Regions from separate parts of the Lysinibacillus sp. NPDC096212 genome, predicted to be linked through region 3. Evidence: riboswitches for the same ligand, from Rfam matches in the RefSeq annotation. Region 3 holds a riboswitch; each other region holds the start of a gene.
The links. Region 3 has a riboswitch for cobalamin ahead of ACIQ7T_RS12475 (ABC transporter substrate-binding protein). Riboswitches for the same ligand answer to the same signal wherever they lie in the genome.
Positions count from the first base shown of each region.

Region 1 (10,157 bases), on a different contig from region 3:
ATCCTTCTAAAGTTTATCATTTCTTGAATAAGGATGAATTGCATGCACTCTTAGAGAAAGTGATACAACCTCACGACACTATTTTAGTAAAGGGTGCTAGTAAAACGAATATGTTTGATACGGTTAAATTTTTAGATCAAAAATTTCAAGAATAAATAAAAAAGCCCGAGTAATTGACCTTTTGAAGGAAACAATTATTCGGGATATTTTTTTGCTAAAGAGATCATCGTATGAGAGCATTTTCAAAATCTAAGATACTTTTAGAATGAACTTTATTTCTTTTGCGGCGTTAATGGCTTTATTTTTAGCTTCCGCTAATGTTGCGCCTTCCGCAATTACATATGCATAACGATGTCCCATCGATAAAGGGGGGGTCAACAATGTCCCTCTTTTCGGCTTCACATATACATCCACAACTCCTGGTGAATTCGTTGCTCTATTTCTTCCAATAACTTTTTCTAAAATCCCTTTACTTTCAACAATGACGTATTTTGTATAGACAAACTTTCGATGCTTTGGATTGATATCGGGGCGCTCACCTAAAAATAATTTAAGTGTTTCTTCCACTAAATTAAATCCAAAAGCGGCGTGAAGCATAGTATTCATTGCTCCCCCTGAGATTCGTGGGTTAATCTCAATAAGCTTCCAGCCATTCTTTGTTAAACGAAGCTCTAAATGCAGTGCACCATTTTCGATGTTAAACGCTGTAACAATAGATTGGAGAACTTCCTCAAGACCAGCTTGAATTTCTTTTGGAGCTTTAACGAGAACACCATAACCAGTAATGATAAAACGTTTACCTTGAGTAATTTCTTGTTCAATAATACCGATGATATTAGCTTGCCGTTTATAGACAAGTGCTTCTACTAAATATTGCGGACCTTCGATATATTCTTCAATCATTATGGTTTCACGAGGATTTTTGCTTCGCAGATGGCTCAGGTGTTTCTTCAGTTGGTCTGAGTCGTTTGCTAACAAAACATCTTTAGAGCCTGTTGATTTTGGAGATTTCACAATAAGTGGAAATGCCAAGTTATTAGAGAAGGACTCATTTGGCTTGAGAAGAAAAAATTTAGGAGAATAAGGTTGGTTCTTTAAAAAGTTTCTAGTTTTTTCTTTATCCTCCATCATTTCAATAGCTGTTGAAGACGTATAGTTGACACAAAATTCATCACATAAAATTGAGGCAATATGGACAAAAGGATCGACAAAACTAACAATAGATTTTATTTCTAACCCAGTTTTAGTTAAATTATAAATTTCTTCTTTCATGTCTTCTATATTCGAAGTATCAATAAGAATCATTTTATGAATATCTGGGTAGGCTTTTCTCTGCTGTAACTGCTTGTCGTTGTTTGTAAAAAGGACTGTAAAATAACCTAATTTTTCTGCTGCTATTGTTGCTTCACGACTTGACCCGGATTTGTTAGTGCCGATAAATATTATTGTTTTCAGGTATATCACTCCTTCTATTGTTCGTTAGATACTTTATCAACTATATATATATGCGAAGAAATAGATTTCCTCTAGTTATGTATCTCGCATACATCCAAGCAACTTTTAAGAAGCTACATATACTAGAGTGGAAAGGAGGGGAAAATAATATGAAGCCTCTTACGGTGCAGAATTTAACAGTCATTACTGCAGGCCATTTAGTGCAAGGGTCGGGGGAAGTGTTGATTCAACATGGCGCTTATCGACTGAAGCAAGTGAAAAAACCAAATACCGCCCTTTTTACAAATAAGCGTATTGTGAACTGGAAAGATTATGAGTCACTTTATCCTATAGTGGTTGTAACCGATAGATTATACAGTCAAAATGAATTACCTGAGCAAATAATTATCATTAAAGTAGAAGATACAGATGAGGCCTATTGGGAGTTCGTAAATTTTTATCGCAATCAATTTAATATCCCTGTTGTAGCCATTACTGGTACTTCTGGTAAATCGACGACGAAGGAAATGATCAAACATATACTTTCTGCAGAAAAAAATGTAGCATCCACGCCACTTAGTAGTAATTCTAGAACTGCTTCTTTGCAATATTTACTGAATATTGATGATCATACCGACGCAGCCGTTTATGAAACAGCTGTTGGTTCACCGGGGGACATCAAACTTGCGGGGCAATATTTCAAGCCGACTATTGGGATTATTACAAATATAGGAGCACATCATTTAAATTATTGTAAAACTTTAGAGGGGTATATCCAAGCAAAGGGTGAAATGTTGGACATTATTAGTCCTACAGGCTCCTTAATCCTGAATGCTGATGATAGCAACTCAAGTAAAATAGATTTATCAAAGTTTCAAGGACGCATTATTAAAGTAGGTAAGCATGAATCCTGTGATTTTCAAGCAAGAGATATTCGCTACCACAAAAATGGTATGCTGTTCAATGTTCATCACAAGAAGAAACTCTATGAAATCTATGTACCAGGTTTTGGCGAGCATCAAGTATATAATGCGCTCACTGCGATTGCAGCTATTTGTGAAATGGGTTTGCCGATTTCTTTAGCAGCTGAACAACTGCCATCATTCCGAAAATTGAATAAGCAGCTTCAGGTATTTAAAGGCATTAATAATTCCATATTACTAGATGATACATGGAATATTACGACTACTTCTTTGGAGGCAGGATTAAAAGTTTTGAAAGCGCTCGGAGAAGGCAAGAAAACGATTGCCGTTATTGGGACGATAACAGATTTAGGGTCTTGGGGATATATCATTCACGAACAAGCGGGAGAATTAATTAGTGAAATTGGGGTCGATGTACTTATTACGATAGGGGAACATGCAAGTATTATGGCGCTTCATGCCATTGAGGCAGGAATGAGTTCACCTGTGTATATTTTTAAAAATAGTACACGCGTCTATAAATTGTTAGAAGATATTGTAGATGAAAATACGGTTCTTTTCATTAAAGGAGATATGTATAGTAAAGAAGTTTCTAAGTTGGCAGATGATTTAAAAATAAAAAAATCATCTACTTCCGAATAGATTTCACCTAAATAAATGTTATTTTTCATCATTTACTAGAATGAGCATATTTATAGTCAATTGCTTGAAATGCATAAACTATGATATTCATTTATTCAGAAATATACTTTATAGAAAGGGGGCGTAGTTAACTTGCAACATATAAGTGTGAGCGATATAAGAAAATTATTACAAGGAGAATTATTAAGCGGTTCTGAACACTGGTCTGTTAAACATGCAATTTATTATAACCGACATGATCTGACTCAAAATCATACACTTATGTTTGTTAGTAAAAGTGATCAAATTAACTGGCAAGAAATAGATCGAAAGGGACCATCTCTAGTCATTTCTGATAAATCTTCAGAGGAATTGAAAAATGCGCTGAAGAATACGGCCGTTATACGCGTCAAAAGTATTTTGCATGCCTATTGGAAATTCATGGGGCATTACAGAAATCTATTTCAAATACCAGTCGTTGCTTTAACCGGAACATGTGGTAAAACGACAACGAAAGAAATGATTAAACACATAGCTAGTAAGGAATGGAATGTTCAAGCATCTGTCAGCAGTAAAAATGAGCCACGGCAATCCTTACCGTACTTGACTGGAATCGATCAGAATACAAAAGCAGCTATCTTTGAATTAGGATTGGGGAATATAGGGAATATTAAACACCAATGTATGATCTATCAGCCTACGATTGGTATTATTACGAATATTGGTGTCCATCATTTAGATGGATGCAATAATCTTGATGGTTATATCAAAGCAAAGGCAGAAATTGTAGAAGGAATAAGAAAAGATGGCACGTTAATCATTAATGGTGATGATGAAAACATTAAAAAAATCCCCCTAAATAAATTTAGAGGAAAGATTATTACCTTTGGCGTCAACGAAAAGGCAGATTATCAAGCTACGAATATACAATTCACAAAAGGCGGCATGAAATTTGTACTAAAAGTGTCAAATAACAAATACAATTTATTTGTTCCAGGATACGGAGAACACCAGGTATATAATGCATTAGCGGCTATAGCTGCCATAAAGGAAATGGGACTTTCCATGGCTGTCGCAATTTCGCAATTAAAAACGTTCAAAGCGATGGCAAGACACTTAGAATTTTCTACGGGCATAGGTGAATGTACTATCGTAGATGATACTTGGACAAATAACCCGACTTCTGTTGAAGCGGCACTAAAGGTTTTAGATACTATAGGAAAAGGGAAGAAAGTAATTCTTATTTTAGGTGATATTAAGAGGTTAGGAAATTTCGAAGAAAAATATCATCGAGAGATTGGCACAATGGTCGCGAAAAGAAATGTTGATACGCTTATTACTATTGGCAATAGAGCAGAAAATATTGCGAATCAAGCGTTGAAGGAAGGCACCAAGGCAGATGTTCATATGTTTAAAGATGTTACAGGCGTTTTAGATGTACTAAAGCATAAGCTCGATAATGAAACCATTGTACTTATTAAAGGTCCAATGTCTAGCAAATCTATGATAGAATTTGCGAATCAGTTAAAAAATAAAAAATAAGCTAGAAAAAGAAGTATTCTCAATAGAAGAATACTTCTTTTTCTTTGTATTTATATTATAAAACACGACGAGCTGTTACATAGTTTTGATTTGCCCATGTTGAAGTTAGGCTTTGTTTTACAACATTATTAGATGTCATACTAATAAACTGATTATTACCAAGATAGATGCCTGTTTGTGTAATATCTTTTCCTCCATTGTTAGTAGAGAAGAAGATCAGATCTCCTTTTTGTAACTGTGCTTTTTCCACTTTAGTCCCAACTAATGCTTGTCTACTTGCTAATTTATCTTTTAAATCAATCCCATGCTGTTTAAAAACATAGTAAGTAAATCCTGCGCTCGTAAACGTAAGTGAGCTTTCGTCATACGAATAACCAAACTTTGCTTTACTACTCAAATTTGAGGCAGTAGAGATGATTTTATCAGCAGAAGTAGAAGGCGTGCTAGGGGCTGGATTTGGAGCAGGAGCTGCAGTTGAGTTATCTGACGTAACACGTTTTGCAGTAATATAATGCTCTTTATAATAGTCAACGAACAGTACTCTTGTCGTAATACCACTTGAACTTGGAATCATTATTCGTTGGTCCCCAGCATAAATGGCTACAAGTGAAGGTGTTTGAGAGCCAGCGACACTATTAAAGAAAATTAAATCACCTTTCTTTAAATTAGCACGTGAAACCGTCGATCCCAGATTCATTTGTTCCTTTAAGGTTGTAGTACCAAGGTTTACGCCACTCTTACGATAAACATATTCTACAAACCCAGGCCCGGTAAAACGTAGACTCTGCTCACTAATTGTTGTACCCATAGTTACTTTATCTTTATAGTTATAAGCGTTTTCAACGATTTTATCGCCCTTTGTTGCAGGATTAGCTGAGAGTAATGTAGGTAAAACTCTGCGGGCACCTACATAATTATCTGTATAATATGGCTTACTATTTAAATCAGAAATAACAATATTCTGTTGGGAATCAGCCATGTGAATCATTTTATTGTCCCCGATATACATACCAACGTGGTCAGGGTCTGTCCCAGTTTTTTTACTCTTAAAGAATAGTAAATCACCTTTTTGTAATTGATTTCTATTAACAGCTGTTCCTTGCTGTATCATATAATCTTCATTATAAGTTGCAAGGTCAACACCATTTTTCTCGAAAATGTACATAATAAATGATGCGCAAGAGAATTTATAAGGATATGTAGCCTTGTATTCTGTATTACTATATGTCGCCTTACCAATTAAGCTTTTTCCAGCTTGAATTAGTTGATCCGCTTTCGTATTAACTGCTTGTGAGTTATTCAGGGCATTTGTTGTTGCAGCCTCTACTTCTATAGGTTGAACAGTTGGTTGTACCATCCCCACTGTGCTAAAACCTATCGTCAATGCTAATGTTGTTGATAAAAATCGTTTATTCATGTTGTTATTTCCTCCTGAAGCTATTGTTAGGATTAATCCTGATTTGGTTTGTCACTGGAATTAATCGTAGCATGAAAAAGTAGGGCTTCTTTGAGGTAATTGTTACCACGGTGGATGGGAAATTGCTGTAAACACCTGATATAAAAGGCTTCATCGCCTTAATTTACAGTTGTATTACAAATGTTTCAGTTGGCTGAAGTGTTTTTTAGTATCGAAAGAAGGAGGATGTCGATAAAATTCAGAAGTTGGGTGATAAAACGTGAAAGTTAGTCGATAAAATTCAAAAGTTGGGCGATAAAATGTAAAAGTACCCCGGCAAAATTAAAAAGTTGGAAGACATGCCAGTTGAATAGAAAATAATTTCTATTCAACTGTTTTCTTTTAGAATTCTTGAATCATCTCCACTCTATTACCGAATGGATCTCTAAATTCAAAGCGTTCAAAATGAGGAATAGGAACTGAGTCGAAAATTTCTATATGATGTTCGGCTAGTACCTTCTTCCAATGTTCGATATTTTCAACTTGATAGGCAATATGAGCCTTCGTCGTTAATCTATCAAAGCCATCCTCTGTACCTACATGTACCGCTCTATTGCCGACCTGTAACCAAAATCCACCTCGTCCTTTCAGCGAATCAGGCTTTTCAATTTCTTTTAGTCCTAATACTTGACAGTAAAAATGTCTTCCTTTTTCTTCCTCACCTTTTGGTATTGTTATTTGAACGTGATGTAAGCCTATAATCATTTTTTCTCCTCCTTTAATTCTAATCATTACTTACTTCTAGGATAATAATGTAAAATCCTTTAATTTGATGAATGAATAGTATTCTTTTTCACGAATGAAGCATTTGTAAAACCAGTAATGAGAATTAGGGAGTAAGCCCATAATAGCCATGAGGCGAAATATCGATCTAAGTCAGCCGATAAATTCGGGAAAATATTGTCGAAAACTAACAATACGACTGCATCGATGAGCATTCCAGGTAATACGATACAAATAGCAGCCAGTAACCGTTCTGTACCTTTTGTCTTTTTCAAAGAATAAATAGGTATTGTCGCTATCCAAACGATTGGAATAGCTAAAATGTAAGTAGCTATCATGAGGAAAGGTTCTTCAAGGGTAAAAAAGTAGTGCCCTACAAATCGAAATACGGCACTTGCTACAAGCCAAATCCCAAAACCCCAGCATAAAAAGAATCGCATAGTTTTCCTCCTCTAATTATTTTCTAGACGATGCAATGTCTGAAGGATTTTTTCTAATTGCTGATAGAAGACATCTACATCGAAATCGTCCCTCATCATCACTTGTAAGGCTAAGCCATCAATAAGGGCGTTGAAAAAAATGCTCCAAGTTTCCATCGACACGCCATCAATTGGTGATGTATCCCATAATTTATTTAAAATGTTACATAAATGTTCATTTTCAGCCGCTAAAATTTGTCCAATTTGCTGTCTAATAGTTGGGTTCGTAAAGCCGAAAACGATTAAGGTGAAAAATAATTTATGATAAAACGCATCATTTTCATATCGACTTTTTGCAGAGAAAAGTGCAGATTGAATCATTTCTCGATCAGTCATCAGAATCTCATTCCAGGAATTTTCACAGATGTCTTGGACAATTTCTAGAATGATTTGCTCTTTTGATTTGAAATGATAATAAATAGTTCCTTGTGTCACCCCAGCTTGCTCAGCAACAGCCTTTAAGGTGAATTTCTCAATCCCTTTTTCTACTAAACTTTGCTTGGCAGCCATTAATAAATCTGACTTTTCAATACCAGTAGGTTTTGCCATTTGTTTACACCTCCTTTGTTATTAGTTAGTTGGATAACTAACTATAAAATAACAGAATATCCCACTATTTACAAGTTTTTTTGGTAGCGGGGCTGCTAGTCTTCGATGATTCCATATGTTCGGAATAATAGCAGTATGAAGAATCAAACAAATCTGAAAATAAATCTACTTTTCAGAAAAATATATGTTATAGTAAAACATAATTAAATATTGTGTAAGAGTTGGTGCCGAATGAAAGTTTGGCTTAAAAGGGAAGTCGGTGTAAATCCGACGCTGTCCCGCAACTGTAAATCGGAGCAAATCACAATTGCCACTGGGAAACTGGGAAGGCTGTGAGGCGTGTTGATGAGAAGCCAGGAGACCTGCCAATATCTAGTACACACCAAATACCTACGTGGAAATAGGTGGTGAGATGTGACCATATCGGCCCTGTGCGACAATAAATCATGCGATATTTTGAAAGAATTTCGTATTGTTTCTTGATAGCTAATTTTGATATGCAATGACAGCCATTTTCCAAAAAAAAGGAGGGTGGCTTTTTTTTTATTTTGATTGATAGGAGAGATAAACATGACGTATACAAGTACTACAGTTGGTTATCCGTATATCGGAGAAGATCGTGAATGGAAAAAGGCTTTAGAGGCATTTTGGAAAAAGGAGCTTTCAGAGGATGAATTTTTACAGCATTTAAAGGATATTCGCCTAGCTCGAATAAACAAGCAGATTCGTCTCGGCATAGACATGATAACTGTCGGAGATTTCACACTCTATGACAGAATGTTGGATACGGCAATGATGTTTGGCTTAGTTCCAAAGCGCTTTGATTGGCAGGGAGACAAAGTTGATTTACAAACTTACTATGGGGTAGCTCGTGGTAGTAAAAAAGCCGTGGCTAGTGAAATGACAAAATGGTTTAATACAAACTATCATTATATTGTGCCAGAATATGAGGGACAACCTTTGCAATTAACAGAAAATAAAATATTGGCAGACTTTTTAGAGGCTAAGGAAGCGTTTGGTATTACAGCAAAACCTACATTGATTGGCCCATATACATTTTGTAAATTAACAAAAGGCTATGACAAACTATCGCAGATTACATTTATTTTAGCATTACTACCACTTTATACGCAGGTCTTAAAGGAGTTAGTGGATGCTGGTGTAGAGTGGATTCAATTAGAGGAGCCTGCTCTTGCCACAACACTAGATGAAGCGGAGGTTAAACTTGTTCAAGAAATTTATAGACAATTAGTTGCATCAGTACCCGAGGTTAACATTATGCTACAAACATATTTTGAGTCATTATCGGCATACGAGTCAATTGTGACACTTCCGGTTCAAGGAATTGGGTTAGACTTTGTGCATGGCTATGGCGAAAATATGGAGGCATTACGTCAATTTGGCTTCCCACAAGATAAAGTATTAGCGGCCGGTATTATAAATGGACGAGATATTTGGCGCTCCAATCTAGCAGAGGCTAGCTCAACTATTAAAGCTATTGAACAGCTAAGTGGTGCTAAAGAAATATGGATTCAATCTTCGTGTAACTTACAGCATGTTCCAATTACAACTACTCTCGAAACAAAGCTCGATCCAGTTCTAAAAAATGCCCTTTCTTTTGCAGATGAAAAATTAGTTGAAATCAATGAAATAACAAAATACTTACAAGGCACAGGAAGCCCCTCAAATCAAAAAACATCTGAAAGTATGAAGGCGATTGAAGCGTTGAAAAATCACCCGGCTCGTCAAAATAGAAGTATTCAACAAGCCATTAAAGCAGTGTCAGCACAAGATTTTGAACGCCAGAGTGAATTTAAAACACGTCAAAAGGTTCAACAACAAGCCTTGCAATTACCGCTGTTCCCAACTACAACAATTGGGAGCTTTCCGCAATCAGACGAAGTCAAACGTACACGAAGTGCATGGCGAAAGAAACAACTATCTGATGAGGATTATGCAGCGTTTGTCGAACAAGAGACAAAACGTTGGATCACTATTCAAGAGGAATTAGATATCGACGTTTTGGTACACGGTGAATTTGAGCGCACAGATATGGTTGAATATTTCGGGGAAAAACTTACTGGTTTTGCATTTACGGAGAAAGCATGGGTTGTATCATATGGCTCTCGCTGTGTGAAGCCACCAATTATTTATGGTGACGTTGCATGGGAAGCACCGATGACAGTTAAAGAAACAGCCTATGCCCAAAGCCAAACGAATCGTTATGTAAAGGGAATGCTCACAGGTCCTGTGACAATTTTAAATTGGTCCTTTGTCCGGGATGATATTTCACGGGAGGATGTATCCTATCAAATTGCTTTGGCACTTCGAAAAGAGGTAGAAGCACTAGAAGCTGCGGGTATTTCTATTATTCAGGTTGATGAACCAGCATTACGAGAGGGCTTGCCACTGTGTGAAGAAAATTGGGGA
Region 1 covers NZ_JBIWFQ010000004.1:181,642-191,798, forward strand. Annotated here, with positions in the region: gene ACIQ7T_RS05810 (YheC/YheD family protein) at 1-155, shown strand, start outside; gene ACIQ7T_RS05815 (ATP-grasp domain-containing protein) at 250-1,455, opposite strand; gene ACIQ7T_RS05820 (UDP-N-acetylmuramoyl-tripeptide--D-alanyl-D-alanine ligase) at 1,605-2,999, shown strand; gene ACIQ7T_RS05825 (UDP-N-acetylmuramoyl-tripeptide--D-alanyl-D-alanine ligase) at 3,132-4,520, shown strand; gene ACIQ7T_RS05830 (C40 family peptidase) at 4,576-5,937, opposite strand; gene ACIQ7T_RS05835 (VOC family protein) at 6,319-6,681, opposite strand; gene ACIQ7T_RS05840 (DUF5367 domain-containing protein) at 6,741-7,139, opposite strand; gene ACIQ7T_RS05845 (TetR/AcrR family transcriptional regulator) at 7,152-7,727, opposite strand; cobalamin riboswitch at 7,933-8,111, shown strand; gene metE (5-methyltetrahydropteroyltriglutamate--homocysteine S-methyltransferase) at 8,298-10,157, shown strand, end outside.
Region 1: it holds a riboswitch for cobalamin, as region 3 does, so the genes downstream of both, metE (5-methyltetrahydropteroyltriglutamate--homocysteine S-methyltransferase) here and ACIQ7T_RS12475 (ABC transporter substrate-binding protein) in region 3, are expected to answer to the same signal.

Region 2 (10,157 bases), on a different contig from region 3:
ATTGCATCAAGCTGAAGTGATTACGACTGATCTTGCGTATTACCAGGCGCATACCTAAATTTCAAATCTTCCTTTCTTTATTCCTTAACTATGTAAAAAAGAGGGAATTAACGTATATATTAACCATTTGATTTTAGTTATATTAGTAAATTAACAATTTACTTAAGCAATGGCGCAAGATTGTTAAATAACACTCACTAATGTTCCATAATGTGATAAAATGGGAATGTATGTTTGTTTATTACTGAATAGTTAAAATTTAAGGGGGCGAAATAAATGGGCGAAACAAAGTATAGCCAAGTATGGAACTTAGATAGTCTGTTCCAGGGCGGAAGTAAATCATCTCAATTACATGAACATATAAGATATTTAGAAAAAGAAATTTCTGAATTTGAAGAAAAAACAAATTCCTTTAATGTTCCACAAAAAATAAATGAATCAATTAATGTTGCGGTTTTAGTTGACTACATAGGAGATATTCGAACTAATATATCTCAAGCAAGTTCTTTTATAACCTGCCTTCTTGCCCAAAATTCAAAAGATCCGGATGCTATAATTCTGCAAGGGAAAATTACGATCATAAATACTCGTTTTGAATCTGCATTGAAAAAAGTGAAAAACACTCTGGTAAAAATTGATACCCATTTGTGGAAAGATCTACTGAATACTGATGTTTTAGCAAACTTTAAGTTTATACTGAATGAATGGCGTGAAGATGGTGAGACAACCCTTTCAGATGGAGAACAAAATTTAGTATCGGACCTCATGGTAGATGGATTTCATGCTTGGGGGCAATTTTATAATTCTTTTATGAGTACTGTTACGATAAAAGTTCAAATAAATGGAGAACAAAAAAATTTATCTGTAGGTCAAGCTATCAACTTACGTTCACATCCTAATGAAGATGTTCGTAAAGAAGCCCATAATGCTTTAGAACATACGTGGAAAGAGAATGAAGAACTATTTGCGAAAATATTAAATCATATTGCAGGTTTTCGATTACAAGTTTACAAGAAGTCTGGCGTGGATAATGTAATACAAGAATCTTTAATTAAAAATCGTATGAAGGAGGAAACGCTTCATGCGATGTGGTCTGTAGTTAATAAATATAAAAAACCTTTCGCTGACTACCTACATCAAAAAGCAAAAATAAATGGCTATAAAAAGATGCAATCCTTTAACTTTTGGGCACCTATTACAACAAAAAGTCAAAAAATAGAATACGAAGATGCTGTTGATTTTATTTTGGAGCATTTCAGTGAATTCGGAACAGAATTAGAAAATTTCTCTAGAAAGGCATTTAGTGAAGGATGGATAGAAGCTGAAGATCGTGCAAATAAGTCGGCTGTTGCATTTTGTTCAGGTTTTCCACTTTCGAAAGAATCAAGAGTTTTCATGACATTTGGCGGTACAATTACAAATGTATTAACACTTGCGCATGAATTAGGACATGCCTTCCATAACGATGCAATGAAATCTATTAATGGCGTGAATAAACAATATCCAATGAGCATTGCTGAAACTGCTTCAACGTTTTCAGAGATGATTATATTAGATGCGGCAATGCAAAAAGCTAAATCTACTAATGAAAAATTATTTTTACTTGATGAGAAATTAAAGCGTAGTGTTATGAATTTCATGAATATTCATTCTAGGTTTTTATTTGAAAAGAAATTTTATGAAGAACGTAAAGAAGGAATTGTTTCATCATCACGCTTAAACGAAATTATGCAAGAAGCAATAGATGAAGGATATGATGGTTCTCTTGATAATCCTTCACTGCAATCATGGATCTGGACACCACATTATTATATTACACAATCTCCTTTTTATAATTTTCCATATTCATTCGGATATTTGTTTGCATTGAGCATATTTGCAAAAGCAAAAGAAAAAGGTAAAGAATTTGAAAGATGTTATTTGGATTTACTTCGTGATTCAGGGTGTATGTGCACAGAAGATTTAGTGATGAAACATTTAGGTGAAGATATCACTTCGGAAGCTTTTTGGAAAAAAGGAATTGAATTATGCGTTAAAGATGTGGATGAATTTATCAAATTAAGTAGTGAGTATAACAATATTTAAAGATGACGAAATCTTAATGATAAAAGAAAATAAACCAACCGCCATTGGTAAGTGGACTTTCAGTGGACTTATTGAATATGGTGAAAACATGATGTGAACGATGGAACGTGCTGGTAGCAGAGAATGTACATTCAATCATTATTTTAAATAAACAATTAGGTGAACAAATCATATTTTATTATTGCGGGTTACCATTTGGGGTCTCGCCAACCAAATGATATATATATCCCACATTTTGTGAATTTCAACAAAACGAAAGCCAATTTCCTGTACGCAAAGAAGTTGGCTTTGTTTGTTGTATTTTGAGTAATTTTTCAATTTAAACGTCTTATTTTTTTACATATAAAAAGTCATGCTTTGAACAAAAAAAGATTGATTTCGATCCTTCTTATTTCGCTAGTGTCCGCGTTAACGAAAAAATTTAGAATGAAATTAATTAGGTTTAATGTATTCTCCTGTGGAAGCATTAAAGCCCGCTGCTTCCAATTTTGTTTGGTCACTATTCCAACCTATCACTATTAGAAGGGTAACATTTCTCTCTATATCTTTTCTAAGCATAAAATTATAGCCTTTAGCCCAATCTTTACCTGGATAAATACCGCCAATTTTTATGGCTTTTTGAAGCAATTCAGGTGAATCATACTTAATATCTTTCATTTGTATAAACTCTTTTTTAGGGTAAGGAGAAGTACCATCACTCGTTAAATCATTTGTATCATCTATTTTTCCGTCATGAATGGTTACTAAAAAAGCCTTATTAGTTTCTGGCACTCCAAATAAAATATTCCAATGCTTTCTTTTGCCGTTACTTCCGATTGACTTTCCAGGCTTATCTAAATCAATATTTATTGCATCTTTTAATTGAGCATTTTTATTCCATTTCAATGCAGGCGGATAGGCTAATTCAATCGCTTGTTTTATTGATAATTCTTGCTGTTCATCGGCTTCAAATGTATCTTTTGTTAATTGTAGAGAACTAGCAGATACTATCTCAACAGCATCAATTGGAACTAATAAAAGTAAGACAACAAAAACAATTCTTTTCATTTTCTCAAGCCCTTTTTAGGTGTATTGTTTCCAAAACTTATTCAAATATTCTGCGTCGTTAGTAAAAAACATTTGTCGAACAATTCCCATGGCAAAAAGGGATATACTGGATTTTATAGAATACTATTAACCAACCTAAATTTTTTAATCAGGAGTGAGGAAATTGGAAGTTACTGAAGAGCAAAAGTCATTATTCAGTAGAATTGGCTATCTCTATTTACCAGCTAATAATATCGATGAAACAATTGAATGGTACCAGAATAAGCTAGGATTTAAGCTTAAAGCACCAAAATTTCAGGATGATATTGGTTATGTGGCAGTATTAACACCGCCAGAAGGATATGTTGTATTACTCCTTGTAGAAACAAAGGATCATACAACAGCAGATTTTTTACGCGATGGTCGCCTGTATCAAACTTTTACGTTGAATTGTCCAGATCTTGAATATACACATCAATCATTAAAGGCTAACGGTATAGAAGTTACCGAGATTATGATGCGTGGAGAAAATGCTAAATATTTTGTCTTTACCGACCCATCAGGTAATCATATCGAGGCTGCTTGGTCTGTATGGGACTGAATGACAAAAATAGGTGCTTTAGTACAAGAAGAATGATTAGACTTTATGTTTAATCATTCAAAAAGATAGTTGCTATTCAACTAACGGTCTGTTTAGTGGAACAAGATATAAAACTTTTGATGATAAAATTAGTCAATTGTAAAGGCTGTATTCTAAAAGAATGTTGCTATACAACTCCCATGAAAGAACGTAATAATCTTTCATTTTCTGTGGTGAAATGCTGATTTTTGCGCTACATAGATGGCTAACGGGGGAGGTTAGTGGAAGAAGGGGTATTGTAATAATGTGTAGAAATAAACAAATATAATTAATTCTAAACAGGAGGTATTATGAAGGATATTAGTTTATGTGTTAAAGAGTTGGATGTCCATTATTACGAATTAGGAAAGAACACTAAACCCACAATAGTCTGTTTACACGGACTTGGAAATAGTGGGGCAGTCTTTTCTGAGTTAGCAGAATACCTAGAAGATGATTTTCATATATTATCTTTTGATAATCCAGGTCACGGAGGCACATCTCCTTTTGTAAATGAAGATGGTTATCTATTTTCAAGTCTTGCAAAATGGTATAACGATGTATTCGAACGAGTCTTAAAAGAACCCTTTTATATTTTGGGCCATTCTTGGGGAGCTGATATAGCTTTACACTATGCTAAAATGTACCCTAAAAAAATTAAAGGGGTTATCTTACTTGATGGTGGCTATACGTTTCCAGATTTCCAAGAAGATATGACCTTTTCTAAAGTATATGATGGGTGGAATAATTATATGGAGCATTCCTCGGTTTTTGACACTTGGGCTGATGTAATCGGGGAGTACCAACAATATACTGACCGATGGAATGAAAAAATTGAACAAATGGTTCAAACACTTTTTAATAAAAGAGAAAAATATGAACTTATTACTTCAAAGTTTACTGTATTATCTATTATTAAAGCATTTTTTAGAGAAAGTTTTACAACAGCTTATCCATACATAAAATCACCATTGATTCTTATCCACGCAACTCTTCCCAAAGAGTTAATAAACGCTAGAAGAACTGGAATCAACAAATTAAAACAGCATATAGAAAATGTCACCATTGTTTCAATGGAAGAAACTGATCATATGGTTCATTGGGATAACCCTAAAAAAGTAGCTAATGAAATTCATAACTGGGTATCTAAATGTTGAGCTACGTGGCGATTGCAAAAAAATATTACACCAATTGAAGTGAACGGAACCTCGGAAATTGGGGACGTTGTGGTCATTTCTTTAATAGTAGCCTCATTTCTAGCTGCATTTTTTAGCCAAAAGGGCAAGTTGAGAATTTTTTCTTTAATTGTTTCCGCGATTCCAGTGCTTTTTCTACTAGGATTGATTTTACTACCGATATTTTATTTGTTAGAGCAATAATCGGATACGTTCTTTGTAAAAAGATGGTGAAGTTATTGCACTTCAACTAACGAATGCTTTAATTATAAGAAGATTGGGGAAAAGATAAAATATTTCCGAAATAAAGGTTATCTATTTGTTGCTTGAACACCAATAAAAATTGTTAAAAAGAGTGGTGATAAAGTGGAGAATGTAAATCAAAATAAGCGTATTCTTTATGCGGTTTTCGAGCATGATATTCAATTGCCAATCCTAGATATTACTCATCCCCTTTTCAACGCAAGTATTGATGAACAGGCGTATCATTTGAGCTGTCTTAAGTCAGCCAAGAGCATTGAATCATTAAAAAAGATGCCTGGCTTTATCCGCAACATCTTTCTGACTACTCCCACAGATAAGCAGTGGGGTTCTTATGTACTTAAGAGAAGCGTTACAAAGCTCTCCACAGATGGTGTTGCCATGTCCTGTGTACAACATCTTTGATTTATCTTCTGTTCCATAAGACTTTCTTATTTACACAACCGATGTTGTACAAGACCAGGACTAAGATTCCTGGTCTTATTATGTTAGTCATTACTATAAGGTTTTTATTATATTCAGAAAATAAAATTGACGAGAACATTTGAGCATGTTATGTTTAATACTAATTTCATAGCAATCATTACAAGTTTGAATGAAGAAAAGCTTTCATTCAATTAAAAGGAAAATGGGTGTAAATCCCATGCTGTCCCGCAGCTGTAAATGAGGAGTTTTGTTTAGATTACCACTGAGTGAATACTTGGGAAGGTGAAGCAAAATCATGATTCATGAGCCAGAATGCCTGCTTGTAAGGAGATTCATTGATGATCTACGAAAGATAGGGAGATGGATGGGGGCTTACTCACAGTAAGTTATTCTGTCCTTATTCTTTTGGAATAAGGTTTTTTTTATGCCTTTTTTCACTCTGTAGATTCTTCATTTAGTGCACCACAAACAAAGATAGGAGACAGAAAATGAGATTGACAAAGTACTTACTTCCTTTCATGCTTGTTATGATGTTCAGTTTACTTACTGGCTGTACAAGCACTGAAAAGGAAGAGACAGCAACGAAACAACAGACTGACGAAAAAATGATAACGATTGGATGGCCATTAGATGTAGGTCCATTAAATCCCCATACATATTTACCAAATCAAATGACAGCACAAGCGATGGTCTATGAATCATTGGTTGAATATAACGATGACGGAACAATTACGCCGAAACTAGCAGAAAGTTGGGACATCTCAAAGGACAAAACTTCTTATGTTTTCCATTTAAGAAAAGATGTCAAGTATTCTGACGGAACGGCTTTTAATGCAGACAATGTGATTCGTAACTTTCATGCAGTTTTAGCAAATCGTGATATGCATTCTTGGATGGGCATGGTTAATCATATTAAAGAGGTTGTGAAAGTGGATGACTTTACAATTCGTTTGCAATTGGATGAACCCTATTACCCTGTCTTAAACGAACTTGCCTTCGTAAGACCTTTCCGTTTTTTAGGTGATAATGGATTCCCTAATGGTGATGCGACAAAAGATTCAATCAAAGCACCAATTGGGACAGGCCCATGGGTATTAACAGATTACAAAAAGGATGAATATGCTTTATTTAGTCGCAACGAAAACTACTGGGGAGAAAAACCTCTTGTAGAACAAATAAAAGTAAAAATTATCCCTGATTCAGAATCTATTTCGTTGGCCTTTGAAAATGAAGAATTAGATTTAATATATGGTCGTGGCATCATTAGTTTAGATAACTATACGTTTTTAAAAGATAGCGGGAAATATAAAACTGCTACGTCTGAACCTTTATCTACGCGAGCACTACTGTTTAATACACAATCAGGACCGTTAGCAGAATTAAAGGTACGTCAAGCGATTCAATATGCAATCAATAAGGAACAGATGGTTGACAGTATTACACATGGTACTGAAAAAGTGGCCAATACACTATTTTGGGATGCTGTGCCTTATGCCAATATTGATTTAGCGCCAATTTTATATAATCCGAAAAAAGCGCAACAATTGCTAGATGAAGCGGGATGGACGCTACAGAAGGGTGAAAAAATTCGCTCTAAAAACGGACAGCCACTAACATTAGATTTAATCTACATTGCGACAGATGCGATTCAAAAACCTATGGCAGAACTAATGCAAGGTGAACTAGCAAAAATAGGTGTACAATTGAATTTAGAAGGCGCAGATGTGATGGTAGGTCTGCAAAAATTAATGGATGATCAAGTTGATATTAATTTCTGGCGTACAAATGGACCACCAACAGATCCACATAGCTTTGCTAATGAATCAGCTACACCAAACGCTAATGGTGTCTATGAAGCAAAATTAGGCTTACCAAATGCCAAAGAAATCGATAATAACATTCATCAATTATTAGTAGGTACAGATGAAAAAGAGCGAGTGCAACTTTATACGGATATTTTAACAATGTTCCATGACCAAGCACTATTCTATCCTATATCTTACGAAACAAATAGCGTGATTTATCAGCAATATATGAAGGATTTTGCTCCACGTGCATCTGAATATGATATTCCATTTGCACAAATGGATAAAGAAAAATAACTGTAAAAGAGAGAGTATGTCGATCAAAGACAGCTCTCTCTTTATCATAGGATTGATTAGGAAGTGACAGCATGTATGAATCGACATGGATGTTTTGTTTAAAAAGAATTTTGACTTTACCGTTTGTACTATTGGGCGTATCCATCCTGACTTTTGTATTTATTCGTTTCGTTCCAGTAGAACCTGCTGAGGTCATTCTTAGATTGGCAAGAGTTGCACCAACAGCAGAAGCCATTCAAGCATTACGTGAAGAACTTGGAACAGACAAACCTTTTCTTATTCAATATTTACTGTGGATAAAAGGCGTTTTGCATTTAGATTTTGGTACATCTTTTGTTAGTAAATTACCAGTAGCACATGAACTTTTCGCGAAATTACCCGCTACCATTGAATTAGCAGTTGCTGCATTTGTGTTAATTTTAGGATTAAGTATACCATTAGGGATCATAAGTGCATTATATAAGCATTCCATCATCGATAAAATCATTAGACTATTGACTATCATGAGTGTATCGATTCCAACATTTTGGTTAGGTTTTTTACTATTATATATATTTAGCTTGAAATTAGGGATCTTCCCGACAAATGGAAAAGGCACACTAGCACATCTGGTTTTACCTGCATTCGCATTAGCTTTACCAACAATTGGACTGTTCGTTCAGTTTATCCGTACAACCATCATTGAGGAATTACAACAGCATTATGTTCAATATGCACAGCTAAGAGGATTAAAAAACTCTGTGATCCTCGTACGCCATGTTTTGAGAAATGCTATTATCCCGCTATCTACTGTGTTAGGTATGACGCTTGGTAATTTACTAGGTGGTGCAGTAATTGTAGAGCAGGTTTTTAGTTGGCCAGGACTTGGGAGGTATTTAATAGAATCCATTATTAACAGGGATTACCCAGTTGTACAATGCTATGTATTGATTATTGCTGTCATTTATGTGCTTGCAAATTTATGCACAGATGTATTGCATCGTCTATTGGATCCTCATCTGATGATGAAGGACAGGAGAGATTGAAGTGAGCCTATTACATAAAGAACTCAGATTATTTAGTCTAACGATACTGCTAGTCATTGGCTTGTTAGGACTGTTTGCGCCAATTTTAATGCCTCATGACCCTTTAGCAGTCGATATATCAAAGAAATTTTTAGGTCCAACATGGGACTATCCATTAGGTACAGATCATTTAGGAAGATGTGTTTTTTCACGATTGCTTTTAGGCATTCGCTATTCTATAGGATCAGCGCTCGTCATTCAAATAGTAGCCATTCTTTTAGCGATCTTACTAGGTGCTTTTGTTGCGCTAAAACGAGGCCTGATAGATTTCCTATTTATTCGAATATGTGATATTTTATTAGCTTTTCCTACACTTGTCCTTGCATTTGGACTATTAGGTTTATTAGGTCCTAGCTTAAAAAATGTGTTAATCGCACTTATTTTTACGCAATTTATTTATTATTCAAGATTGATAAGAAGTTTATTTATTGGGCTGAACGAAAAAGATTTTATTCAAGCAGCAAGAATCAGTGGCACTTCTGGAATCAAATTAATCAAACGCCATTATATCCCCAATTTACTGCCACCTATCGTAACAATAGTCGTATTAGATATAGGAAAGGTTATTTTAGAAATTGCAGGCTTTTCCTTTATTGGACTTGGCGTGCAGGCCCCCATCCCTGAATGGGGAATGATGGTGAATGAAGGTAAACAATACATCCGTCAATATCCTGAATTAATGCTTTATCCTGGACTTGCCATCGTCCTTGTTGTGCTATTATTGAATCATTTGGCAAGTAGTTTCAAGAAGCTTGGCCAGTAAAGGGGTAATTATGGAGAAAGTTTTAGAAGTGCAAGACTTAACGGTAAAAATCGGTGAGAAAAATATAGTAACCTCTATCAATTTGACAGCCTATAAAGGGCGTGTCTTAGGGATTATAGGGGAAAGTGGTAGTGGCAAGACAATGCTTTGCCGTGCCATCATGCAATCATTACCAGCTTCGGCGCAGATCACACAAGGCCAAATCATCTACCAACAAGAAAATTTATTGAATGTATCAGCCGCTAAATTGAGAGCGTATCGTGGAAGGCATCTGTCTATGATTATGCAAAATCCGTCTACAGCTTTTGATCGTATTCAAACAATCGAAAGTCATTTTCGGGAATCATTAAAAGCTCACTTTGTAATGACTAAAAAAGAAATGAGACAGATTGCCATTGATGCTATGTATAAAGTCAATTTACCCAATCCAGAAAAGCTTTTGCGCTATTATCCTTTCCAATTAAGTGGCGGAATGTTACAGCGAGTGATGATTGCTTTGTCATTGGCGATACAAGCTTCTATATATATTGCAGATGAACCAACGACAGCCCTTGACACAGTCAATCAAAAACAAGTATTAACATTATTTGATCGTATTCGTTCGGAAACAGAGGCTGCTATTATTCTTGTGACACA
Region 2 covers NZ_JBIWFQ010000034.1:10,262-20,418, forward strand. Annotated here, with positions in the region: gene ACIQ7T_RS24085 (M3 family oligoendopeptidase) at 277-2,085, shown strand; gene ACIQ7T_RS24090 (hypothetical protein) at 2,518-3,132, opposite strand; gene ACIQ7T_RS24095 (VOC family protein) at 3,296-3,712, shown strand; gene ACIQ7T_RS24100 (alpha/beta fold hydrolase) at 4,042-4,887, shown strand; gene ACIQ7T_RS24105 (hypothetical protein) at 5,272-5,571, shown strand; cobalamin riboswitch at 5,737-5,930, shown strand; gene nikA (nickel ABC transporter substrate-binding protein) at 6,081-7,694, shown strand; gene nikB (nickel ABC transporter permease) at 7,766-8,719, shown strand; gene ACIQ7T_RS24120 (ABC transporter permease subunit) at 8,721-9,521, shown strand; gene ACIQ7T_RS24125 (ABC transporter ATP-binding protein) at 9,532-10,157, shown strand, end outside.
Region 2: it holds a riboswitch for cobalamin, as region 3 does, so the genes downstream of both, nikA (nickel ABC transporter substrate-binding protein) here and ACIQ7T_RS12475 (ABC transporter substrate-binding protein) in region 3, are expected to answer to the same signal.

Region 3 (10,157 bases):
GCGTGTTAATTAAAAACGATGGTTCTTTCACATATCTAACTCCAGATATCGCATACCATGAGGATAAAATTGTACGTGGCTTCGATAAATTAATTAATATTTGGGGAGCTGACCACCACGGCTATATCCCACGTATGAAGGCTGCTATTCAAGCGCTTGGCTACGACCGTGATACGCTTGAAGTGGAAATCATCCAAATGGTTCAGCTTTATAAAAACGGTGAGAAATTCAAAATGTCTAAACGTACAGGGAACGCTGTTACAATGCGTGAGCTTGTAGAAGAGGTTGGCTTAGATGCAGTACGTTACTTCTTCGTGAAAACTGCCGGCGATTCTCACATGGACTTTGACCTTGACCTTGCCGTATCTCAATCAAACGAAAACCCAGTGTATTACGCACAATATGCGCATGCACGTATTTCTTCAATTTTACGCTCAGCGAATGAGCAAGGCTTTGCTGCAACAACAGATCATTTAACTCTGTTAACTGCAGAAAAAGAAATTGATTTACTGAAAAAAGTGGGCGACTTCCCGAAAGTGGTAGCAGATGCTGCGAAGCACCGTACACCACACCGTATCGCCAACTATATTCAAGACACAGCAGCTGCATTCCACAGCTTCTATAACGCTGAAAAAGTATTAGACGCTTCAAATAAAGAGCTAACAGAAGCTCGCTTAGCCCTTATTACTGCTGTACGTACAACAATTGCCAACGCATTACGCTTAATCGGCGTATCTGCACCGGAAAAAATGTAATACTAGTCTCTCTAGCCCCCGGCACGACAATGTGCCGGGGGTTTTTTCTGTTGAAATGGATTTGATCTTGTGGTTAGCGGCGGAATTTCAGGTTTTAGCGGCGTTCCTTGCTTGGTTAGCGGCGGAATTTCGGGTTTTGGCGGCGTTCCTCCTTTGGTTAGCGGCGCAATTCACACTTTTAGCGGCGAATTCCAACATAAGCTGCACAATTTAACAAAACTAAAGTCAGGGTTGAAAAACTTTGTATAGAATTTTACATAATATTAAGGACTTGGCGGATAAACTCGCCAACCCGACGGATAGGCCCTTCGAAGCGACGGAAAGCCCCGTCAGAGCGACGGAAGCAACAGACGAATCGACGGATAGAAGCAGAAGTGACGGATAGAACAGTCAAAGTGACGGAATGAATCGCCAAAGCGACGGAAAGCCCCGCTAAACGACGGAAAGAACAGCCGCCCCGACGGATACAACAGCCAAACTGACAAACAGCACCCGAAATAAATCGATTCAGCTACTTAAAGTAAGTATTTTCTCTAAAATTCAGAAATCTTGTTGTAGTTTACGTTAGCGTCAATGGTATACTGATGGAAAACGGAAGGGGGAGATGATGTTGAAGACGATTCAAGAAGTGGCTAAGCAGTTTAATGTTTCAACACGGACCATTCGTTATTATGAGGAACTTGGGCTGCTTAATCCTAATCGATCATCTACTAATCAGCGAACCTTTTCAAAAAAAGAATTAGCGAAGCTTAAGCTTATTTTCCGAGGAAAGCGATACGGTTTTTCACTTGAGGAGATCAAGGAAATGGTATTGCTGTTTGATTATGATCGCACGGGCATTCAGCAGTTGGAGCGTACGGTCGAATATGGGGAGCAAAAAATGCAAGAAATTGATGGCAAAATTGCAGAGCTTGTACAGATGAAAAAGGAGTTACAGCAATTACAAGGCATATTTACAGAAAAATTAGCGACTTTAAAGGGAGAGATGCATGATGAATAGTTCGAATTTGTTAGCACGTAATGCGCGAAAGTACCCTATGAGTGAAGCTGTTGTTTGTCAGGGCAGACGTGTGACTTATCGTGATTTAGATGAGCAAGTGACACGTCTTAGTCATGCTTTGTTAGAGCAGGGGGTCTGGCAAGGCGATAAAGTGATCATTTTTATGCCAAATGTTGTAGAGTTTGTTGTTAGCTATTTTGCTATTCAGCGTATTGGAGCTATTGTTGTTCCAGTAAATGCGAAATTTACGCTGCAAGAGGTTGAGTATGTAGCGCAGCATGCTGATGCTAAAGCTATTCTAGTGCATGAGGCGATTTTTGCAGCAGTTGAAAACATCACGGTTGTTCCTTTAAAAATCAAAACAGGTCAAGAGCAGGCTGATTGGCTAATCTATGAATCACTTATTCAACATGCAAGCAGTCAAACAATTGATTGCCAGTTGAATGAAGATGATGTTTCTACGATTTTATATACCTCGGGTACAACGGGAAAACCAAAGGGAGTATTGTTTAGCTATCGCAATATTTTAACTGTAGCGCAAATGATTGCAGTAGAAATGGAAGTAAAGCCAGAAAGTCGGATTCTTCTTATGATGCCGTTGACGCATTCAGCCCCATTACATTTATTTTTAATGGCAGGAGTATTTGTAGGCTCGACAAATGTGCTAACGCCAACATTTACGCCTGATTTATTGATAGATTCAATCGAGCGGGAACGGACAACGCATTTCTTCGGCGCACCTGTCGCGTATTTGTTAACCGCTCAAATGCCAAGATTGCAAACAGCTGATTTATCATCGATGAAATGGTGGTCTTATGGTGGAGCGCCGTTATCACAAAACGAAGTCCGCCATTTACAAGAAGCTTTCAGAACAGAAAACTTAACTTGTGTTTATGGCCTAACAGAGGCTGGTCCAAACGGTTCAATATTGTTTGGCGAAGAGCATGCAACGAAGGCAGGGAGCGTTGGTAGGCGTGCACCACTTGGGGCGGAGCTGCGTATTATTAACGACAATGGAGAAGATGTCAGTGTTGGTGAAGTAGGAGAAATTGTGATATTCGGTGAGGGTAATATGCTGGGCTATTACAAGGATGATATGGCAACAAAGGCTGCATTTATAGATGGCTGGCTGAAAACAGGTGACTTAGCTCGCTTAGATGAGGACGGCTATATTTAGATTGTCGATCGTAAAAAGGATGTCATTTTGTCAGGCGGTGTGAATATTTATCCGAAAGAAATTGAAGATAGTATGTTGAGCTATGGGGGGATTTTTGAAGTGGCAGTAATAGGTGTACCGCATCCGGAGTGGGGAGAAACGGTGAAGGCCGTTTATGCCGCTAAAACGGAAATTGACGAGGATGAACTGAAAGCTTATTTGGAGGAGCATCTTGCTAAATATAAAATTCCACGCATCTTTGAACGTGTGGAAGCGTTACCACGAAATGCATCAGGCAAAATACTAAAACAATCCTTGAAGGGACAAGAGGTGAGATAGTATGAAAGTTTTACAGCAGGAAGATATGAAAACAACAAACTTTTTTAACGATAATGATACACTTCATAAAGTTTTAGAAATGATGCTAGATAAAGAGTTTGTGGAATATGCCACACGTGAGCTAACAGATTTTGGTGAGCTTTGTGCTGGAGATATTGATGTGAGAGCCAAACATACAGATAGAGAGGGTGAACCTCGATTACAAAGGTATAATGCCTATGGTGAAGAAGTGTCAGAGATTTGGGTCAATGATGGCTATAAAAGAACAATTGAAGAGACGTACAATACCGGCATTGTTGGTTATGTGCATAAGGATATTCCGCAATTAGGTAGGAAGGGCAATTATGTGTATAGCTTTGCTCAGGGCTATTTACTATCACATGCTGAGCCAGGCTTTTACTGTCCTGTTACTTTAACAATGGCTACTGCTTATTTACTTGATCATTATGCGAGTGATGAAGTGAAGGAGCGCTTTTTACCACATGTTTGTGCAACAGGAGATACAGAGCTATATGAAGGGGCTACATTTTTAACGGAGCGTCAAGGTGGCTCTGATGTTGGGGCGAATGTTGTGGAGGCAAGAAAGGACGGCAAGCAGTATCGTTTATATGGGGAAAAATATTTTGCATCTAATGTAGGAATGTGTGGAGTAACCATGGTATTGGCACGTATGGAAGGGGCTCAGGTAGGCTCAAAGGGCTTAACATTGTTTGCCGTTCCATGGCGAAACGAGGATGGCACAGTTAATAACCTACGCATTAGGCGTTTAAAGGATAAACTTGGCGTTAGAGCAGTGCCTTCTGGTGAGGTGGAATTTGATGGTGCGCTAGCATATGTTGTTGGTGATCCGAATAAAGGAATTTATTATATGCTGGAGGCACTTAATTTATCAAGAATTTGCAATGCGGTTGCTTCTATCGGCATTATGCGCCGCGGATATTTAGAGGCGAAGCATTATGTGACAAATCGTCATGCCTTTGGTAAACCTTTAACGCAATATCCTATGATTCAGGATACACTAGGGAAATTCGCTGCCAAGCTTCATGTAGAAGTTGCCACGGTTTTTGATCTTATTCAGCTTTACGATAAAGTAACTAGTGGGCAGGGGAATAAAGAAGACATTATTTTAAACCGCTTGTATATTGCTATCATGAAAAAAGAAACGGCAGAGCAAGCTGTACATTATGCTAGTGAAGCCATTGAATTACATGGCGGAAACGGCTATATTGAAGATTTTGTTACACCTCGGTTATTAAGAGATGCACAGGTACTTACTGTGTGGGAAGGGACTGCGAATATTTTAGCTTTAGAGCTCATTCGTTTAGTTGATAAGTTTCATGCGCACGAAATGTTTGTTCGTGTCATGGAAGAACGTCTAGAAAAACTAGTTGCCAGTCCATTAGTTGAAATTGTCATGGATCAATTAGCAAAACTAGAATCAACTTTGCAAACATTTAGCCGTTTAGATGATGCAACAAAAACGTTTGAAGCAAAAAAGGTCGCAGAGAAAATGGCGCATTTATATGAAAGTGTGGTAGCAGTCGAGTGGGCACAAAGATTCGGCGGCAAATATGAGAAGCTAGCAGATATTTATTTGGAGGATACATGGGCATTACGAGAAATGGGTGCACCAATGAAAACGGTACAGTATTTTTCAGATATAGTATAACTTGTTTCAGCGGGTGTCCAAACACCAGATGAAATAGAGGAACTCAATCTAAGAACGCCACGTCCTGTGGCAATGACTGAGTGTTGCTGTCGCTACGCTTTCGCACAAAAACATCTTTTTGACCAAAAGCCTCCGGCGGAAGTCACAGAGTATGCCGGACATAATTGATTTGTTTTGAAGTCGTCTCGAATGGAGGCGACTTCTTTCATTTTCATGTATAATACAATCAACTGAATATTATAAAGGTTCTTTACTTAAGTAAAGTGAAAAGGGAAATCGGTGTAATTCCGATGCGGTCCCGCCACTGTATGTGTGAGTTTTTTCAATCTGCGCCACTGAAAATTTCGGGAAGGCTTGAAAAAGCGTATGGAGCACGAGCCAGGAGACCTGCCTTTATAGAAAACACGTTGTAGCCTACGAGGATAGGATGGTGGATTTTGTATATGTATTTTTGTGCAAATTTGACCCCCTCATTATTTTATGATGAGGGGTATTTGTTTTGGAAGATGAATGTCGATAAATTTGAAAACATGGGCGATAAATTCACAATGTTAGGCGATAAGCTCAAAATGTTGGCTGGAAGTTCGCAATGTTGACGATAACCCCACAATGTTAGGCGATCAAAAACTAAAATGTATCGATCAATCAGAAAAACAATAAAAACTATAAGCACAAATAGACTAAGGAGGATTCACATGAAGAAAATTTGGAAAATAGGGTTATCAGCATTTTTAGCTATGGGCTTACTTGCTGCATGTAATACTAAAGAGGCGACAAATGAAAAGCCGTCATCTTCTGAGCAACAAGAGACTGCGAAAGTAGATCAAGCTACATTCCCAATGACGATAAAGGATGCTACTGGCAAGGATATTACGCTAGAGGCACCTCCTGAAAAAATTGTCTCACTCATTCCGAGTAACACAGAAATATTATTTAGCCTTGGCTTAAATAATGAAATAGTTGGCGTGACCGATAATGACGATTATCCACCAGAGGTTACTAAAAAAGAAAAGGTTGGCGGTATGGATTATAATATTGAAAAAATTATTGCTTTATCGCCAGATATCGTTTTTACGCATGCGTCAGGTATGAGTTATTCAAAAGGAGCCATTGAACAGCTTGAGGCGGTAGGTGTGAAAGTATTTGTTGTAGCGGATGCAAAAAACTTTAATGAAACTTACACAACGATTGAACAGCTTGGTCGTGCAACAGGAAAACTAGAAGAAGCTAAAAAAATTGTTGCAAATATGAAGGCAAAAGTTAAAGAAGTTGAAACAAAACTTGACGGTGTTGAGCCAAAGAAAGTCTTTGTAGAATCGTCTGATGAGCCACAGATTTATACAGCTGGTAAAGGTACATTTATGAATGAAATGCTAGAAATGATTCATGCTGAAAATGTGGCAGCAGATGTAAATGACTGGTATCAAATCGATGCTGAAAAAATTATCGCGAAAAATCCAGATGTCATTGTTGTGGCATATAATTATGTACCTGAAATTTTAACGAAAATTCCACAACGTGCAGGCTTTGAGACAATCTCTGCCGTAAAAAATAAAGCCATAGTACAAGTAGATGAAAATATGATAAGTCGTCAAGGTCCTCGATTAGCAGATGGTCTTGAGGAACTAGCAAAAGCTGTCTACCCTGAGGCGTTTAAATGAGTAAAACAATTGTAGCCTATGTAACAGCAATTACGCTTCTAACCATTAGCATCTGGTGTGGTGTGGCGATAGGCTCAGTTCATATTCCACTAGAAGTGTTGTGGAATAAGGCGGCTGATGAAACAGCCGCCAATATTTTATGGAAAATTCGATTACCCCGAGTCCTGCTGGCAGGGCTTGTAGGGGCGTCACTTGCAATTGCAGGGGCAGCTTTTCAGGGCTTATTAAAAAATCCTTTGGCTGATCCTTATACATTAGGTGTTTCCTCTGGTGCATCAGTTGGCGCAGTTATGACAATTTTTTTTAGTATATCAATACCTGTAGTAGGCCATTTTACATTGCCGACCTTTAGTATGATAGGTGCCATATTAACGATGGTAGCTGTTATGGGCTTTGCTAGAATAGTAGACCGCTCGCTAAAAATGGAAACTCTTATTTTAACAGGGGTTATATTTAGTTCATTTTTAGGTTCTTTGATTTCATTAATGATTGCATTGTCTGGTGAAGAGCTACGCCAAGTAATCGGATGGTTGCTAGGCTCAGTATCGATGCGTGGTTGGCCATATGTTCAGATGATTATTCCGTTTGTCATAATTGGCTCAATTATGCTTTGGACACAAAGACGCGAGTTAAATGTTCTGTTATATGGAGAAGAACGCGCGCAGCATTTAGGTGTCAATGTTAAGCGCAGTAAATATATTATTTTAGTGGGTGGATCCATGCTGACGGGAGCTGCGGTAGCTGTTTCTGGAACGATTGGCTTTGTTGGTTTAGTTGTTCCTCATATGACGAGAATGGTTTGGGGTTCTGATCACCGTCATTTATTGCCATTATCATTTTTAAATGGGGCAACTTTGCTGATTATTTGTGATTTAATAGCACGAACAATTATTATGCCAAGAGAGCTACCGATTGGTGTCATTACTGCATTTATTGGGGCGCCCGTTTTTTCCTATATTTTTTATAAGCAACGTAGAAGCAAGGGGGTACGGGCATGATTGTTGTTGAACATCTTTCCGGCGGCTATGAAGACGTACCGATCGTCCAGGATATAAGTTTTTCCGTTGAAAAAGGCAAAATACTAGGGATTTTAGGGCCGAATGGTAGCGGGAAATCCACACTGTTAAAAGTAATAAGTGGCATACTACCAGCAACTGCAGGCACTATATTAGTAGATGGCAAAAATAGTAGCTCTTACAATGCTCGTGCATTAGCAAAAAAAATGGCGGTGCTTCCACAATTACATGCTAATGCCTTTTCAAACAGTGTACGGGAGGCAGTATCACTTGGGCGTTATCCACATCAAACAGGCTTCTTTTCAAGCTGGTCTGATCGCGATGAACAAGCAGTCCAACATGCCATGATGCAAACTGGTGTGAAACGCTATGAACAGACACCGTTGGAATTTTTGTCGGGCGGTGAACAGCAAAGGGTATTTGTAGCTCAAGCTCTTGCACAAACCGCGGAAATATTGCTGCTAGATGAACCAACGAACCATCTAGATATTGCTCATCAACGCCAAATTTTAGATATGGTGCGAAAAGAAGCAATTGAAAGTGGTTTGACCGTTATTATGGTACTACATGATATGAATTTAGCCTCCCTCTATTGTGATGAATTATTACTAATGGAGGAAGGTCGGATGCGAGCATTGGGGGCGCCACATGAAGTATTAATCGCTTCGCAAATCGAAGATGTTTATCATGCCAGAGTTGCAACTTATGCACATCCAGAAATTCCAAAGCCTCAAATTACAATGATGCCAGCCTCAGTTGAACATCAGCAGCGTGCTGTCATTACAAAAGAAAATTTCACTATTACAGATCGTTATATTAAGCTTCAATCAGAGTTTCCGTTAAAAACAGTGTCCTCAGCTGTCCATAATCCGGGTATCGGTTGGTATGATTGTCTGTTAAATCGCTCTGTACCAATAGATTATGTCATTAGTGATGTAAAGAAAGAGGTTGCTGGATTTTTACTAAAAGAGCATTTTTCATCTACAAGTACCGTCGTCATGTTAACAGCTGTCCCAACAAATCTTGTAGCTATTAATGAATTTAAAGCTTCCTTTGGCAGCGTACTTGTTGCAGTTACGGCCGGAGTTGGCAATGCTGTTGATGTGTCTCGTACACATGAAAGACAAGATGAACCACATATTGGTACAATAAATACGTGGGTTATTGTTAATGGTTGTTTATCAGAAGAAGCGTTTTTCCAAGCAATGATGACGGCTACCGAGGCGAAAACAAAGGCATTGCAATCGGAAAATATTCGTGATGAGCTTAGTGGTACAATTGCGACAGGTACTGCTACAGATAGTTTATTGATAGCAGCTACACAAAAAGGGGAAGAAATGCTGTACGGAGGCCCCATTACTGATGTAGGTAAGATTATCGGTAAAGGTATTTTTGAAACAACTGTGCAGGCAATAGAAAATTATCTTCATTCAGCAGAAACCTCTGCTGAATGAAGATAATGCCTCCGGCGGATGTCACGGATTTTCAAGGGAATGAATTGTGAGGGCACAATTCAAAATCCGGACGCATTGTTTATCTGTGCGAAAGCGTAGTGCTAACGTAGCGACAGCAACAATTACGCCAAGGCGAAATTGATAAAATAATTCTAGGAGATGAGAGAAATGAAGCTTTACACGAAAACAGGCGATACAGGGAAAACAAGTCTTATCGGTGGACGCGTTGATAAAGATAGCTTACGCGTTGAAACATATGGGGCCATCGATGAATTAAATTCTTTTATTGGTAAGGCAGTTAGTGAATTAGATCGTGAGTTATTCAAGGATATTTTAATTGATTTAGAAACGATTCAACATGAGCTTTTTGATGCGGGTGGCGACCTTGCTAACGTCATGAAGGAACGTCATTATAAGCTGACAGAGCAGCCAATTGAAGTGTTGGAAACGCGTATTGATGCATTGTCAGATGAAGCACCGCCGTTACAGCGCTTTATTCTACCAGGTGGTGCACCAGCAGCTGCAACATTACACATTGCTCGCACAGTAGCACGTCGAGCAGAGCGTCAAATGGTAACGCTTATGAAGGAAATCGAAGACGTACCGACAATTGTACAAAAATATTTAAACCGTCTATCTGACTATTTATTTGCAGCAGCACGTGTTGTTAATTTTAGATTGAATGTCGCAGATGTTGAGTATATTCGAAGCGGCAATGTCTTTAAAAAATAGTCTGCTATTTATAGACAAATTACGCTCGTTAGCAATACATGGGGTTGATTTCCGTTCCGACTATAATTCATTTTTATATAAATACTTTGGAGATTTATCGGAACAAAATCTCACTTTATCGGAACAATTTTAGCTTTTATCGGAATGTTTTCTCGTTTTATCGGAACAATTTCAGTTTTTATCGGAATAATTTCAATTAGAACGGAAATCAACCCACGTTATGGTGAGAAGTTATATATTTGTATTTAAAATAATGAGAAAAATAGTCACTCTGAAAAATTCAGGGTGGCTTTTTTTCTTGTAAAATGTAAGAATATAAAATTATCAGAAATATTTCCGTTTTATGTTGACTGAATGCTCACTCATTTATTAGAA
Region 3 covers NZ_JBIWFQ010000011.1:14,654-24,810, reverse strand. Annotated here, with positions in the region: gene argS (arginine--tRNA ligase) at 1-755, shown strand, start outside; gene ACIQ7T_RS12490 (MerR family transcriptional regulator) at 1,366-1,755, shown strand; partial or broken gene ACIQ7T_RS12485 (class I adenylate-forming enzyme family protein) at 1,748-3,250, shown strand; gene ACIQ7T_RS12480 (acyl-CoA dehydrogenase family protein) at 3,252-4,919, shown strand; cobalamin riboswitch at 5,146-5,328, shown strand; gene ACIQ7T_RS12475 (ABC transporter substrate-binding protein) at 5,615-6,580, shown strand; gene ACIQ7T_RS12470 (FecCD family ABC transporter permease) at 6,577-7,578, shown strand; gene ACIQ7T_RS12465 (adenosylcobinamide amidohydrolase) at 7,575-9,050, shown strand; gene ACIQ7T_RS12460 (cob(I)yrinic acid a,c-diamide adenosyltransferase) at 9,219-9,782, shown strand.